DNA from 3 places in the Pseudoalteromonas sp. SA25 genome. Region 1 is predicted to be linked to each of the others. Evidence: predicted binding sites of a transcription regulator. Region 1 holds the regulator's gene; each other region holds the start of a gene.
What was found. The regulator sigma-54, encoded in region 1, starts transcription at its own class of promoters, with help from an activator protein. The targets are predictions, from matches to a motif close to GTTGGCACGNNNNTNGNNT.
Positions count from the first base shown of each region.

Region 2: fliE (flagellar hook-basal body complex protein FliE) is a predicted target of sigma-54. The motif match lies at 4,027-4,045, and genes of this name have one in related genera.
Region 3: GQR45_RS04140 (BON domain-containing protein) is a predicted target of sigma-54. The motif match lies at 1,817-1,835, and genes of this name have one in related genera.

Region 1 is NZ_WTKV01000001.1:57,017-62,717, reverse strand. Features, by position in the region: gene hpf (ribosome hibernation promoting factor) at 1-242, opposite strand, end outside; gene GQR45_RS00330 (RNA polymerase factor sigma-54) at 268-1,767, opposite strand; gene lptB (LPS export ABC transporter ATP-binding protein) at 1,837-2,562, opposite strand; gene lptA (lipopolysaccharide transport periplasmic protein LptA) at 2,565-3,104, opposite strand; gene lptC (LPS export ABC transporter periplasmic protein LptC) at 3,094-3,648, opposite strand; gene kdsC (3-deoxy-manno-octulosonate-8-phosphatase KdsC) at 3,645-4,196, opposite strand; gene GQR45_RS00305 (KpsF/GutQ family sugar-phosphate isomerase) at 4,197-5,168, opposite strand; gene GQR45_RS00300 (calcium/sodium antiporter) at 5,172-5,701, opposite strand, start outside.
Region 2 is NZ_WTKV01000005.1:22,554-28,254, reverse strand. Features, by position in the region: gene fliI (flagellar protein export ATPase FliI) at 1-57, opposite strand, end outside; gene fliH (flagellar assembly protein FliH) at 76-882, opposite strand; gene fliG (flagellar motor switch protein FliG) at 886-1,926, opposite strand; gene fliF (flagellar basal-body MS-ring/collar protein FliF) at 1,919-3,634, opposite strand; gene fliE (flagellar hook-basal body complex protein FliE) at 3,655-3,987, opposite strand; gene GQR45_RS05350 (sigma-54 dependent transcriptional regulator) at 4,144-5,610, opposite strand; gene GQR45_RS05345 (ATP-binding protein) at 5,607-5,701, opposite strand, start outside.
Region 3 is NZ_WTKV01000003.1:268,550-274,250, reverse strand. Features, by position in the region: gene GQR45_RS04150 (methyltransferase) at 1-334, opposite strand, end outside; gene srmB (ATP-dependent RNA helicase SrmB) at 410-1,636, shown strand; gene GQR45_RS04140 (BON domain-containing protein) at 1,909-2,229, shown strand; gene GQR45_RS04135 (hypothetical protein) at 2,322-3,005, opposite strand; gene GQR45_RS04130 (mechanosensitive ion channel family protein) at 3,244-4,200, opposite strand; gene yaaA (peroxide stress protein YaaA) at 4,322-5,101, opposite strand; gene tal (transaldolase) at 5,327-5,701, shown strand, end outside.

The DNA of each region.
Region 1 (5,701 bases):
AGCTTGTCGATCAACGAGTCAATGGCGGCATACATATCTTGATGTTCTGTAGAGGCAAATAGCTCAGCACCGCTTACGTGTATGGTGGCTTCTGCTTTTTGATTTAATTTTTCTACATCGAGAATGACATGAACATTATTAATATGATCAGAGTGTCTTTCTAGCTTCGCAAATTTGGTATTAATATAGTCTCTTAGTGAATCGGTTAATTCTACGTGACGACCAGTTAAGTTTAGTTGCATAAGCATTACCCTCTTTTTTTGCGTCTTAAATCAAACTTTTACGTTGATTTGACGGTGGAATAGCCAGAGATTCGCGGTATTTTGCGATTGTACGTCTCGCTACTTTAATTCCTTGCTCAGCCAATATATCCGCTATTTTGCTATCACTCAATGGTTTTGCTGAGTTTTCTGCTGCGATTAATTTTCGGATAAGCGCACGGATTGCTGTAGATGAACATTCACCACCGTTTTCGGTGCTTACATGGCTTGAGAAAAAATATTTAAGCTCAAATATACCACGGGGTGTGTGCATATACTTTTGGGTTGTTACGCGCGAAATTGTTGATTCGTGCATTTCTACCATTTCAGCAACATCATTTAAAACCATTGGTTTCATGGCTTCAGGACCGTGTTCAAAAAAGCCTTGTTGTTGCTTAACAATACAATTTGTTACTTTTAATAGCGTGTCGTTTCTACTTTCTAAGCTTTTAATAAACCATTTAGCTTCTTGTAAATGCGAGCGAATAAACTGGCTGTCACCACTGGATTTTACAGTGCGAGACATTGCCGCGTATTGGCTATTAACACGAATTTTAGGCATGCTATCTGGGTTTAACTCAACAACCCAGCGGCCTTTAATTTTTTTAACTGACACATCAGGAATAACATACTCAGACTCTTCTCTTACAATAGTATCTGCAGGTTTAGGGCTAAGAGTATGTATTAATGTCATTACTTCTTTAAGCTCTTCTTCTTTGAGCTTAGTTTTCTTCATTAATGTACGATAGTCACGAGCAGCTAATAAATCAATATGCTCGGTTAAAATCATTTTTGTTTCATTAATGTAAGGTGTTTCTTTATCAAACTGGTTAAGCTGAATACACAAACACTCTTGTAAACTACGTGCAGCAATACCAACAGGATCAAACAGCTGGATGCGTTTTAATACAGCTTCAATTTCATCAAGTTCGACTTCGTTATCATCTTCGTTTTCTTGATTAAAGCTTTCTAAAATCTCTTCGCAGCTTAGTGTTAAAATACCTGAATCATCGACGGCTTCTACAATAGCAATAGCAATAGCTTCGTCTGTAGGGCTAAATGGCGTTAGTTGTAACTGCCACATTAAATACTCATGGAGCGTTTCAGTAGAGGCACCTTGGTATATTGATTCGTCTTCAGGCATCGGACCCGATGATGCTGCTGGGGCGGCACTCATGTACTCATCCCAACTAACATCCATAGCCATGTCGTCACTTAGCGTGTCTTTTGCAAGTGCTTCACCACTATCTTGTTCGTATTCGCTTGGAGCATCATCGGCAGATGCGCTAACAGTTATGTCATCTGTATCTGCTTTTTGCTCGTTTTTACCTGCAGCGTCTTCTGAATAGTCTGCTTCTTCAACCTCTAATAGCGGGTTGCTGTCGAGAGCTTCTTGTATTTCTTGCTGGAGATCCAATGTACTGAGTTGCAACAAACGAATAGCTTGTTGCAGCTGTGGAGTCATTGTAAGTTGCTGGCCCATGCGCAGCTGTAGTGATTGCCTCATGTATCTCTAACAATCCTTTTATGTTGTTATAATTAATACTAGCAGATGCTTAAAGACATGGCGTAAATGTTACAGCCTAAATTGCTCGCCTAAGTAAACATCGCGTACTGTTTTATCATTTAATACGTGTTCTGGAGTACCTGATGCAATCAGCTCCCCATGAGAAACAATGTAGGCTTTTTCACAAACATCAAGGGTTTCTCTTACGTTATGATCGGTAATTAATACACCAATCCCACGATTTTTAAGATGTTCTATTATTTTCTTTATGTCTAATACCGAAATAGGGTCAACACCTGCAAATGGTTCATCCAGTAATATAAATTTAGGATCTGCTGCCAGCGCACGTGCTATTTCAACACGACGACGTTCGCCACCTGACAATGCCATACCTTGGCTATCGCGAATGTGTTGTATGCTAAATTCATCTAATAATTTATCGAGAGTGTCTTCTCTAGCTTGTTTATTTAACTCTTTGCGCGTTTCTAAAATGGCCATTAAGTTTTGATAAACAGTCAGCTTTCTGAATATTGAAGACTCTTGCGGTAAGTAGCCAATGCCTAATCTAGCACGACTATGCATAGGTAAAAGAGTAATATCGTTATCGTCTATCGATATTTTACCTTTGTCGCTAGGTACAAGTCCTACTATCATATAAAACGTGGTGGTTTTACCTGCGCCGTTAGGGCCAAGTAAGCCAACAATACTGCCAGCTTTGACTTCAAGGCCGACGTTTTTTACAACTTCACGGCCTTTATAGCTCTTTGCTAATAGCTCTGCTTTTAATGTGCTCATGGTTAACCTTTGTCGCTTTTTTTACTTTTTTTAGTCTCGATTGGCACTAAAATTGTGTGAACGCGGTCAGTTGAGTTTTCATCTTTTTCGGCACTGATTAGCTGCTGCTCTATATCGTAGGTAATGCTTTTAGCATTTATTTTTTGTCCCGCTTGCGATACTTGTGCATTACCAACAAGCGTTAAAAAACGCTTAGATACATCATAACGTACTTCGTCAGCACTGGCGCTCATAGTTGTGCCATCTGATTGCTTTTCTTCAAAGTGCGCAGGGCTACCTGTAGCAATTAATAATTGTTTATTATCACCAAGTTCATCGCGTTTATGTACTTCTAAGCGGTCGGCTGTGATACGGCGGTTACCGTGAATAATTTCAACGTTTTTCTCAAAAATCCCGACATTAGCTTTTAATTGACCTTCTTGCTTGTCGGCACTTATTGAAATTTGATTTGCAGTCGGTTGCGTGTTTTGCTCTGCAGCACCACTATTAAACGCTAGTATAAGTGTAGGAATAATAAGTGATTTTAATATTTTATTGGTCATAATATATGGTTCGCGTATGGTTAATTAGTTTTATCACTTCGGTTTTTAAGTCGGCTTCTAGGCCTTTACCAGTGATTTTTAAATTGGGTCCAGTGATGATAACGGGTTGCTCCGAACGCATTGTTAATAGCTTTATATCTACCTGAATATTATCAGCATTGATTTTGTCTATCATGGCGTTATCGGTTAAGTTTTTGGCAACCACATTGCCTTCTAAAATTAATTGTTTGTCTTCGTATAATGTTGCTTCGTCTGCATTTATTTGCCACGTTTGCTTTTCGTTATATAAAGTAAAAATAGGTTTTTCAAAAAACGTAAAACCTAATTGTTGATATAGCTCCATTTTAGCCGCAGTGACTTTGTGACTAATTTTACCTTGTTCGTCATAGGCTGTTTGTTTGAGTTCTATGGCTATGTAATCAGGCTTGGCAATAACTTCAGGCTCAGTCTGAGGCACAATATTTGTTTGTGTAAAATAAGGGTACCAAAGCCAAACCATACAGCTAATGAATAAAACGCTTAATATTATGCGCGCTGCATTCATGAACTAGTGCCTTGTGTAGTCAATGCTTTACCATTTTCAAGCATGAGCAAGTCGGTGAGCTCTCTTACTGCACCAAAGCCGCCAGGCATTTGCGTTACATAGTGTGATAAACGTTTAATAAGTGGATGGGCATCATTTACTGCAACAGCAAAGCCGACTAATTCCATAACGGGCATGTCAGGACCATCATCACCGATATAAGCAATTTGTTCATCGCTAAGGTTGAGTTTGTCTTTTAATTCTTGATAGGCAATGAGCTTATTTTCTTGGCCTTGATAAATATGCTGTACGGTTAAGCTGCTCATACGTTGTTGCACTATTTGTGAATGACGACCAGTAATTACAGCCACTTCAAAGCCACTGTTTATAAGCGCTTTAATGCCAAAACCATCTTTTGTATTAAATGCTTTTAGCTCTTCACCTTGATTACCAAGATAAATACGGCCATCAGAAAATACACCATCAATATCGCATATAAGTAGCTTTACTTTTTTAGCGCGTGCTTTTGCATCATCGCTCAGCGGTTGATAGAGTTCTTCAAATTGCATTTATAACACTCCTGCTTTTAATAGGTCTTGCATGTTTAATGCGCCAATAGGTTGGTTTTTCTCATTGACGACGATTAAGCCATTTATACGTTTGTGTTCCATAATATTAAGCGCTTCAGCAGCCAAAATATCTTGCGTAGCCGTAGTACATGACTTAGTCATAACAACATCTATTTGTGTTGTATGAATATCAATTCTTTGCTCTAAAATACGACGCAAATCGCCATCGGTAAATAATCCCACGAGCTGCTGATTTTCATCAACAATGGCTGTCATACCTAAACCTTTAGCAGACATTTCAATGAGGGCGTCTTTAACTGTTTGTGAAACGCTAATAATAGGTGTATTTGCGCCGCTGTGCATAACATCTTTTAAAGTAAGTAATAAACGCTTGCCTAAACTACCACCTGGGTGAGATAGCGCGAAGTCATCAGCTGTAAACCCGCGAGCTTCTAATAATGCAACTGCCATGGCATCGCCCATCGCAAGCGTTGCAGTGGTACTTGATGTAGGAGCTAGACCCAATGAACAGGCTTCTTTTTCTACTTTAATACACACATGTACATTAGCAAGGGTCGCCATGGTTGATTGCGTATTGCCAGTCATCGCTATCATTTTGGCACCAAGTCGTTTTAAAACCGGAATGATATTTAAAACTTCGCTGGTCTCCCCTGAATTGGAAATAAGCATAACCACGTCATTTTTAGTGATCATACCTAAATCACCATGACTTGCTTCACCAGGGTGAACAAAAAATGCTGGACTGCCAGTACTTGCAAGGGTTGCCGCTATTTTATTGCCAATATGACCTGATTTACCCATACCAATGACAATAATACGGCCTTCGCAGTCGTACATTAATTGGCACGCGTTATGAAAATTTTCATCTACATATTGTGCAATATCACTAAGTGCTTGGCGCTCAACATCTAAAACGCGAAGGCCTTGTTCAATAAAATTTAGCGTTGCCATCATTTACCCTACTTGACTAAAAATATACCCTTGGTAACCTAAAAACGCTATTAGCAATAAGCCGCCTTCTACTCTATTGATACGTTGGGTGCCTCTAAAGTTCAATGACATAATAATGAGAGCAAGTGTTGCACCAATCATAATTAATACGTCTCGGCTTACTAATGATGGGTCAATGGCAGAAGGGTTAATAATACCGGCAAGTGGTAATACCGCTAGAATATTAAATATGTTTGAGCCAACAATATTACCTAGTGCTAAATCATCTTCATTTTTAAGTACACCTGCAACCGAAGCGGCAAGTTCAGGCAAACTAGTACCGATGGCAATAATTGTTAAGCCAATGACTAAGTCGCTTAAGCCGAAGTATTTAGCAATATCGACAGCCGAACCTATTAAAAAATGAGAACTAACAGGTAGGAGTATCATGCCGACAACTAACCAAAATACCGCTTTTTTCGTAGGTACATCGTTAGGGACGTCGTCGCAGGCTTCTGACACAAATGGATCATCTTGGTTTTTCGCACGCATAG
Region 2 (5,701 bases), on a different contig from region 1:
AATATGTTGTTGATATTGAGATAAGCGTTCGCTTAAAGGTGCACGTTGAGTTGACATAACACGCCAATAAAATAGTTAGATACCACTATTATGCAAAAAACTATCCAACGTTTCTTTGACACGTGTTTTAAAGGTCATGTCGAGTGACGATTGCGCTGTTTTAACTTCACAGCCACCGCGCTCAAGAGTGGGCTCTGCCATTAATTGCCAGTTATTATCAATAATGGTTTGTTCGCCGTAGCTCTCTTTTATGAGTTCTAAATCTTCGGGGTTTAAATGGATTCGTACTTTTTCTTGCTCCGCATTAAGTGAATCAATACTTTGCTTTAAAGTATGTAAAATCACTTCAGGCGATGTTTTTACTTCTTGATAAATAACAGCTTCCGCCAACATGCTAGCAAGTTGTACTAATTGCTTCTCGGCTTGTTCGTCCACTTTATCTAGCGGTGCAGTTAGCCCCTCTAAAATGGCTTTTAAACTTGTTAACTGCTCTTCAATTAATGGTTTTACATCTTCAAGGCCTTGTGTTTTACCTTGCTCTAAGCCTTCTTTGTAGCCAGCTTCTTTACCTTCGCCAACGCCTTTTTCAAAGCCGTCTATGTAGCCTTGCTCATGACCTTGTTTAAGGCCTTCTTCGTACGCGTCTTGTCTAATGCGTTCAAGCTCAACCATGGTAAGCGCAGGGAGTTCTGGTTCTTGTGGCTCATCAATAGGCATTTCTTCGGCTAATTCTTTTTTGTACAACTCACTAAGCGGTGTGCCGTAAGCCGTAGAGCGATTGCCAAAGCTGCTCTCATCTGGTGCTACATCTGGAATAGCCCAGTTTTTTAATAATTCATCGGCTTCATCAGCCCGAAGTGTGCGTCCTTTGAGTTTGCTCATAGTTTACAGGAACTCCTCGCCACCGCCGCCGCCCAGCTGAATTTCACCTGAGTCAGATAAACGACGCGCTGTTGATAAAATCTCTTTTTGCGCCGCTTCTACTTCGCTTATGCGTACCGGTGCCATAGCTTCTAAATCATCAGCAAGCATTTCGGCTGCACGCTTAGACATATTGCCCAGTATTTTGTCTTTAAGCGCATCGTCGGTGCCCTTAATTGCTTTCATTAATACGTCTTGTTGTACTTCTCGTAGGATTGCTTGAATACCGCGGTCTTCAACATCCATTAAGTTTTCAAACACAAACATAAGATCTTGAATTTGCTGCGACATCTCTTCGTCATGTTCACGAATAGAGTCCATTAACTGCCCTTCTACGTTGGTATCTAGGTAGTTCATAATATCTGCCGCTGCTTTTAAGCCACCCATTTTAGCGGCTTGTGCACCTGCTTGGCCGGCAAATTGTTTTTCCATAATTTCGTTTAGCTCTTGCAGTGCTGCCGGCTGAACTTCTTCAAGGTTTGCAATACGCATGGTTAAATCTAAGCGCACTTTTTCAGGGAACTGAGCAATAATCTCAGCAGACTGCTCTGGCTCTAAGTACGATAATACAATGGTTTGAATTTGTGGATGCTCATTACGAATAATGTTTGCTACCTGCTTAGAGTCCATCCATTTTAATGAATCCAAGCCTTTAGCGCCTGAGCCCATAACAATTTGGTCAATAAGGCTAGCGGCTTTGTCTTCACCAAGTGCTGCTGTAAGCGCTTTTTTAATAAAGTCTTCTGACTGAAAACCAATGGTACTAAAGCTTTGAATTTGTTCTATAAACAAGTTGTGTACAGCGCTAATCTTAGCTTGTGATAAGTCCTGTAACCCAGCCATCGCCATACCCACTTTTTGCACCTGTTTAGGTTCTAAGTGTTTAAGGATTTGCGCGGCATCTTCTTCTGATAAACTCAAAAGTAATATAGCGGCTTTATCTACCCCATCTAGCTTATCAACATCAAAGGCTGGCGGGAGTTGTTTTTGTTCTTGATCAGTCATCTTCTGTTAACCACGCTTTGACTACTTGTGATGATAGTTCTGGTTCGTTAGCTACAAGGGCACGAATTGCTTTAAGTAAATCTTCGTCGCCATGTAAATCCGGTAACTGCAGTGTACCATCACTTGAGAAACCAACCGAAGCAGAATCAAAGTCTTTATTTAGCATATCAAGTGTATTGTCGCCAATATCTACGCCTGAACTTAATGCATCTTCGTCGTATTCTTCTAGTGTATCGTCTGGGTAAATTAAGCGTTTAAGCATTGGTTTTACTACTGCCATTATCAATACAATGATAACTAAGGCGCCTAATACAAGGCGGGCTATTTTCATAAACCAGTCTTGTTCCCACAGTGGCACTTCTATTGCTAAATTTGTTTCTTCACGTACAAACGGCACTGTCACGACTTCAAGTGCATCACCACGTTGCATATCAAAACCTACACCACCTTGTAGTAAGCGACGAATATTTGACAATGCCTCTACCGAACGTGGAGTCATGGTTGTTTCACCGTTTTCTCCCACTTTAGCGATGTAGTCAACAGCAACTGATACGCTTATTCTACGTATTACACCACTTTGCTGGCGCTTGTGCGAAATGGTTGTATCGAGTTCATAATTACGCGTGGCTTCTTTGTGGCTGCGTGTTGGTGATGTAGCTGTGCCTGCACCACCTTGCCCCGCAACCTCAGGAATGTTCGAGTTTAACGGTGGCTGATTTGTAAGCGCACCTGGAATACCAACAGCTAGGCCGCCAATGTTATTTTCTTCAAATGTGGTTTCGCTTCTAACCGCTGGTAGGTCTGGGTTATAACGCTTTTGAGTTTCCTCAATCGAGCTAAAGTCCATACTCAAATCAACTTGAGCTGTATAGTTTGCAAGCCCAACAACCGGTATTAAAATACTGTCTATTTTTTCAAGGTACTCTTGTTCGCGCTTACGTTCTAAATCGTATTCTTTACGAGAGCGTGCTGCTAATGAGCTTTGCGAACCTGAATTTAGTAATCGACCATTTTGATCGGTAACAGTAACTCGCATAGGCTCTAAACCCTGTACTGCCGAAGCAATCATATCAACAACAGAATCTACTTCTTCACGGTCAAGTGAGCGTCCACGTTTGAGTGTTAATACAACAGTTGCTGATGGTTTTTTCTCTCTGCGGGCAAATACGTTTTCTTTAGGAATGGCTAACAATACTTTAGCGCGAGTAATATTATTAAGCTCTTCAATGGTCCGTGCTAATTGCTGTTCACGGCCATGTTTTAGGCGTTCGCGCTCTAAGCGTTGGCTTACACCAAAGCCCATATCTTGCATAATTATATCAGAGCCAGATGCTGGCCCTTGCTCTAACCCTTCGCGGGTCATTAACAATTTAATATTTTGGTATTCGCTTTCATCAACCGATACAACATTGCCATCTAGTTGATATTCAATTTGTTGCGCATCTAAAAAGTCGAGTGTTTGAATAAGCTCTTCAGTTTGCATTTTGCCTAACGGGCGCATATCTGGCTGACGAGCCCAAATAATAATGAAAATCGCGATAGCTAAACAAATAGCCAATGCTATAACCAATGTTACTTGGCGCAATACATCAACACCATTTAAAGCACTTAAGTAGCCTGACTTTTGTTCTTGTTGATCATCACCACCACTTTGGTCAATACCGCCACCAGCAAGTGCTAGGTCTGTAGATTGGTTAGATTGCGCCACAATAATTCTCCACTACCTAATTAAACAGGCATGTTCATGATTTCTTTATAAGCTTCAACAAGTTTATTACGAACCTGTACTGTAGCCTCAAAAGCAACTGACGATTTTTGAGAAGCAATCATCGCCTCAGCAAGCGATACACTTCGATCACCCATCTCAACTGCTGTTACTTTTTGCGCGGCATCTTGTTGTAATCCATGCACTGAATTTAGTGCATCACTTAGCATGTCGCCAAACTGGGAAGTAGAAGTAGGTTGAACTTGAGTCGGCAATTTATTTATTTGATTATTACGGCCGGCTTCTAAAGCCATTGATTGCATTTCTTGAAATACAGCACTGTTTTGAATTTTCATAATTTATCTCTGACACGCAGTGAACTCTTACAAGTAATAAAGCACAAAGCATGCCAAATAATTAATCATTAAAATACAATAGGTTAACTTTAATTTGTGTTAGTCAGAGTTTTGACAACCCTAAGTTCGTAGCGCAAACTTAGGGTTTATAGGAGGTTATGCAGGAAGTGAAATACCTAAATCGCGCATTTGCGCTAGTTTATAACGTAAAGTTCGTGGGCTTATGCCCAACGTTTCGGCAACGTCTTTACGCTTGCCTTGGCAACGTGCAAGGGTTTCTAAAATAATGCGATGCTCTTTGTCTTTAAGCTCATCTTTATAGCTACCGGTATCTGCCGCTAGTAAACCTTGCTTAGGCTCATCCTCGGCATGCGATTTTTCATCATAATATGCAGAGCTTAGCGTGCTTTTGTCAACGCCTTTATCTGCGTGAGCTAATTCTGTTGGCGATACTGTTTGCGCTGGTGCCAATGATGGCTCCATAACAAAGTTATTAGATACTAAGTTTTCGATAAAAATAGCATGCTCGTTTATTGTGTTACCCGTGCGCAATATAAGTGCACGCTGTATAACGTTATCAAGCTCGCGCACATTACCAGGCCACGCGTGAGCCAGTAACTTTTGCTCGGCAGCTTTATCTAAATACGCCATAGGCTCTTTGCTTTTACTTATATGGCGCTCAATTAAATGCTTAGCCAATACAATAATATCGCCAGGGCGTTGGCTCAATGGTCGCCACATAAGTGGAAAAACATTAAGCCTGTAATATAAATCTTCTCTAAACTGATTTTCAGACACAGCTTCTTTTAAATCACGATTACTGGTTGCCAAAATACGTACATCGAGCTGAATTGTTTTACGCCCCCCTAAACGCTCTACTTCACGCTCTTGCAGTACGCGTAACAGTTTAGCTTGTAGTCCTAAGTCCATCTCAGTAATTTCATCAAGTAAAATAGTACCGCCTTGTGCTTGCTCAAACTTACCCGGACATGCTTGAATCGCCCCCGTAAAAGCCCCTTTTTCATAACCAAATAACGTGGCTTCGAGCATATTTTCAGGAATAGCCGCGCAGTTAATCGCTACAAATGGCTCATTACATCGGCTCGACTTATCATGAATATAACGCGCAAGTACTTCCTTACCAGAACCACTTGGGCCAAGTACCATTACACTTGCATCAGAGCGTGCTACTTTACTTGCAAGCTCCAATAATTGAATACTAGTTGGGTCAGCAACAATGGGGCCGTCGGTTTCTTTTGCTTTTTCAGGCAAATAACGGCTCACCATATTTAACAGCACTTCAGGTGCAAATGGTTTAGCCATGTAGTCAATTGCACCTAGGCGCATGGCTTCTACCGCATCGTCGATTGTGGCGTACGCCGTCATCATCAATACAGGTAAATCAGGGTGGTTTAATTTAATACTGCGTAGTAAATCAAGGCCACTCATTGCGCCCATTTGCACGTCGCTTACAACAAGCGAAAATTGATCTTTTTTAAGCAGTAACATAGCTTGCTCAGCACTGCTCGCTGCAACACATTCAATACCCGACATTTCAAGGGTATCTATTAAGGCTTCACGAAGCCCAGCGTCATCTTCGACAACTAAAATAGTGTTACTCATAATGATCCCTCTAATTTAGATGTTGCCTTAATAGGCAGTAACAAGCTAAAGCAGGCACCACCCTGCGTATTATTGGTCACATCAACACGGC
Region 3 (5,701 bases), on a different contig from region 1:
ACGGTGGATTAGAGATAACCACGTCAAATTTAACTTCACTACTAAAGCGTTGAATAGTTTGGTGCGTAATACTTATAGTTGGCCACGGGCTATTAGCTACATTTTGTAATGCTTGGGTATAGGCGCTTTCGTCAATTTCTACCGCAGTTATATCAAGCTCATTACTGCGCTGCTTACACATTAGTGCTAACAAGCCAGTGCCGGTGCCTATATCAAGTAATGACTTTGCACCGCTTAAATTAGCCCATGCGCCAAGCAAAATGCCATCGGTAGAAACTTTCATTGCACAGTGGTCGTGTTCAACTTTAAATTGTTTAAATACAAAACCAGACATTTTTTCACCTTTTCATTCACCAAGCGCAGCATAGCGCGTATAATCAGGGTAATTGTCCCTTATTTTAGACACTCTATGCAATTTTCTGAATTTGATCTTGATAACAAGCTACTCGATGCCATTAATAAAATGGGTTACGAGACGCCAACCAGCATTCAACAACAAGCTATTCCTGAAGCACTACAGGGGCGCGATATTTTAGCATCTGCGCCTACTGGTACAGGTAAAACAGCGGCATTTTTAATTCCGGCTATTCAGTACTTACTGGATTTCCCACGCCGTGACCCTGGTTTTGCGCGCGTACTCGTTATGACCCCGACTCGTGAGCTGGCTTATCAAATTCATGAACAATGTGAACTGCTAGCTAAACGCACACACCTAAAAATTGGTGTAGTAACAGGCGGTATTAACTACGGCACGCATAAAGAAATTTTTGAAAAAAATAACGATATTTTAATCGCCACACCAGGTCGATTAATGGAATACCTAGAAACCGAAAACTTTCATGCTGAACACGTAGAAATGCTTATTATTGATGAAGCAGATCGCATGTTAGATATGGGTTTCAAAAAAGAAATGAGCCGTATTTGTGACGAAGCTAAAAATCGTCGCCAATGTTTTTTATTCTCAGCAACACTTGAAGGTGACAGCGTAGAAAGGTTTGCTGAAAAAACATTAAACGACCCAGCTCTATTAGAAGCCGAATCGTCACGTAAAGAAAAAGCAAAAATTCACCAATGGGTACATTTAGCCGACGATTATCATCACAAACTTGAATTATTAGTTAATACGCTAAAAAACCCTGACGTAACTAAAGCGATTGTGTTTGTTAAAACTCGCGAACGCTTAGAAACATTGATTGGCGAACTTACAACTAATGATGTAAAAGCGGCGTGGTTACGCGGCGAAATGCCACAAGACAAACGTATGAAAGCCATGGAAAACTTCCACAGTGGCAAAACAAGCATATTAGTTGCTACCGACGTAGCTGCACGTGGTATTGATGTATCTGACATCAGCCACGTTATTAACTTTGATATGCCGCGCACTGCCGACGTATACGTACACCGTATTGGTCGTACTGGCCGTGCTGGTAAAAAAGGGATAGCAATATCGCTAGTTGAAGCACACGATATTGGTATTTTATATAAAGTAGAGCGCTACGTTGAACAAAAATTAAAACGCCGTGTAATTAGAGGTGTTGAGCCACAGCATAAAGAAGCTAAGCCACCGGCTAAAAAACGTAAAGATCCAGTAAAAATGAAAGCCAAGAAAAAGGCTAAGGTTAAAAAGAAAAAGTAACCTAAAACATTTTTATACTAAGCCGACTTTTGTCGGCTTTTTAATGCAAGCCTTGCAGGCTCTGCTGTTTGTACCTGTTACATATGTAACCCAAGCATGTAACTCATACTCATTTAAATGTAATTTTTGCCCACCTGAATTCCCACTTAATAAAATTCCCTTATATTTCATAGCGTTAACATTGGCACCGAAATTGTAACTACAAAGATAACCTAGCCGATGGAATTTCCATATTGTGGCTGCACTATTCACCGTAATGTAAGGATTAAGTTATGAACCGCTTCAAGTTAACTATCGCTTTAGTATCATTTTGTTGTTTATTTTTATTAGCTTGCGCTACAAAAGTAAGTGCAGCAACCAACATGGCCGTAGTAAGCAGTGTAGCCACTCAACCTAACTTACAACAAGCTATCACCAACACCCTACGAACTAATCCTAACCTAGCGTTAAGTGATATTCGTGTGCAGGTAAAAAATGGTGAAGTAGATTTATACGGTGAAGCACAAACTGGTTTTCAGCGCGCACTAGCTCAAAAGTTTTTAGAAAATATGGATGGTGTAAAAATCATTCGTAATAAAATTAGCGTTATTTAATACGCACCACATAAACTTATTTGTATAACTAATCATAAGCGCGGCTTGTTACTCCAACACATGCTGCGCTTTTTTATGTTTATTTTTTGTAGTTATTTCAATTTATCTAGCTGTTGAATAACATCACTTAATTTAAAACTACTTTTTTGTGAATTAAAACTTTCAACAAAAACTTCTTTAAAACTGCTTACCGTAGAATCTTCATTTAGCTCAAAAGGAAAACCCTTAAGTTCCTTTGTTTTTGGGTTAAACTTATAAACAAAATTGTCACCACTTAAACCCGCTGAAAAAACGTAATGATGATTATCAACCCATCCTGCCGCGCCATGAAATAGAGCAATATTTATTTTATCGTTTTGAGTATGTACGCCGACTTTAACTACATTATTTTTATTGAATGCGGCTTTTGTTATCTCTTTACTGGGGATAAACCAAAACCCTTTTGTATTACCCACAAACACAGCTAAATATTCATTATCAGGTGACCAAGTGATAACGTTACTTTCATAACTTTTTCTAGGGCATAAAACATCATCTGAGCTGCAAAACTCTCGTAACTTCTCTTTTTCAATATATGCCGCTTTATTTGGTAAGATTAATGTAGAGGTAAGGTTTTTGTTTTTATCGAGAAAAAGTATTTCAGCGATATTGTTATCTATATTTAATTTATAACTCACATCATATTTAGCATTATATTCGTTACCTACTGAAATAAAGCTAATAACTAGGCTTGAAAATAAAATTATTTTTGTAAACCATTTAATCTTTAACTTCATTTGTTTGTAACCCTAATATCCAAAAAAATACACCTTGTATAACCAATAATTACATAATAAATAGATAAAAGGGAAACTTACCTTATAAAAAATACGTTACAAAATCTGCTGGAGAAAATAATTAATGAATAAAGAAAAGTGACTTGAACTAATTAAAAAGCGCATTTTTACTCTGTAAAAATGCGCTGTTGGTAAGTAACTATTTCCCAATGCTTTTACCTAATGAGCTTTAACTAAATTACTCACTTTGGTTAGAGTCAGTACCGTCGCTACTGTCTTTATTTGATGATTGCTGGCTTATTTTGTCGCTTATCATAGCATCGAGTTTTTCGCCGCCTTTAATACCAAAATCTAAAGTGCGAATTGGGAATGGAATGCTAATGTCCGCCTCGTCTAGTGCTTGCTTAACGGCAACAACACCTTTATGGCGTACCGTCATAAAGTCAGGCTCGCCTGGGTATTTAATCCAAAACCATACCAGTAAGTTGATGCTGCTGTCACCAAAGCCTTCAGCGTATACGGCGGTTTCGTCTTTGCGTATTACAAAGTCAAATTCGTTAATTTTTTCGACTATAACGTCTTTTGCTTTTTCTATGTCGTCACCGTACGAAATACCCACTGGCACTTCTATGCGCCTAACACCTAAAGTGGTGTAATTTTTTAATACATTTCTAAATAAGACTTTATTTGGCACAAGTATTAATTGCCCGTAAAAGCTCTCTATTAGCGTGTTACGTAGGTTTATAGAATGTATTGAACCAAACACATCATCGGTTTCTATTACGTCACCTGTTTTAAATGGCTTACGTACACCCATTGCTATACCAGCAATTAGGTTTTCGGTCATGTCTTGAAACGCAAAACCAATTGCTAAACCCACAATACCTGCACCAGCAAGTAGCGAAGTAACGGTGCCTTTTAAGCCAACAAAATCGAGCGCTATAAATAAACCTATGCACAACACAATAACTTTAAAAATTGACGCCATTAAGTCGGCAATTTGTTTTGAGTCGAGTGAGCGGCGTAATACGTTTTTCATCAGCTTGCCAGCAAAGCGTGCCAATATTGAAAACACAATTGCGATCAGTATCGCAACTATAAAATTAGGGATATGACTTATTACAACATCAAACCACCCTCCGAGCTTTTCTTCTATTAGTTTTTCGGCTTCGTCAATTGACGGAATGCTGATCATTTTATTTGCACCTATTTAATTAGTGTTCTCATTAATATTAGATGAGATTGCAAATATAACGCCAACATCAAAAAAGCCATGCAATGCATGGCTTTTAAATTTTTTATTTAAGCTTATAAACCTAATTTTGTTCGTCGCGCATAAATACCGGCTCAAGCTCTTTAACTGTTGCCTCTGGGCTAAAGTAATAACCTGCTACCGTAAACTCTTTAAGTTGGCTTAACTGCGTTACTTTATTTTCGATAATGTAGCGCGCCATCATGCCGCGTGCTTTTTTAGCATAAAAGCTGATTACTTTATATTGACCGTTTTTACAGTCTTTAAAGTGTGGGGTAATAATTTGTGCATTAAGCGCTTTTTTATCTACCGCTTTAAAATATTCATTTGAAGCAAGGTTAACTAAATATTGTGCGTCTTGCGCTTTTAATACGTCGTTTAGTTTATTCGCGATTACGCTGCCCCAAAACTCGTATAAGTTTTTGCCACGTGAGTTTTCAAGCTTGGTGCCCATTTCAAGGCGATAAGCTTGCATTAAATCAAGTGGTTTTAATAAGCCGTATAAACCCGAAAGTATACGTAAATGGTTTTGTGCGTAATCAAGCTCGCTAGCTTTAAGCGTGCTTGCATCTAAACCGCCATATACATCACCATTAAAGGCAAGTGCGGCTTGTTTAGCATTGCTTTGTGTAAACGGCAGCGCCCACTCACTAAAGCGTGCTGCGTTAAGCCCGGATAGCTTGTCGCTAATTTTCATTAAACTGCCAATTTGCGCTGGTGTTAGTTCACGGCATACTTTCATGAGCTCTTCGCTGTGCTCTAGTAATTCAGGCTGAGTGAACTTGTCTGTTGCGGGTGGCGTTTCGTAATCAAGATTTTTTGCAGGTGAAATAACAGTGATCATAGTTAGCTATTGACTTGTAATTTATTTAGTGTCAATTTCAACATTAAATGAAACGAAAAGCACGTTTTGTTTAAATAAATCCTCTCTTAATAACCCATGCATTGCCGTTTTTTTATTGATCAGGACATAAGACCTATCAAGCATTGTCACACTGTTGCAGTATGGATTAGATATATTAAGAGTGATTAGATTTTTCTTTTAACTTGCTTGGAATGAGGAAAGCAAATGACTTCAGCTCTACAAAGGCTAAAACAACATTCATCTATTGTGGCCGACACTGGTGATATTGAAGCTATTAAAAAGCATCAACCAGAAGATGCAACTACAAACCCGTCGCTTTTATTAAAAGCGAGCGAGATTGAAGCATATAAGCCTTACTTAGATAAAGCTTGGAGCTACGCAAAAGAAACCGAGCAAGAGCCTGCTAAACAACTTGAACTAGCATGTGATTACTTTGCCGTATTACTAGGTAAAGAAATTAGCGCTATTGTACCTGGTTATATTTCTACTGAAGTAGATGCACGCCTTTCGTTTAATACGCAAGCTACGATTGATAAAGCACATACCCTACTTAGCCTTTACGAAAAAGAAGGTGTAAGC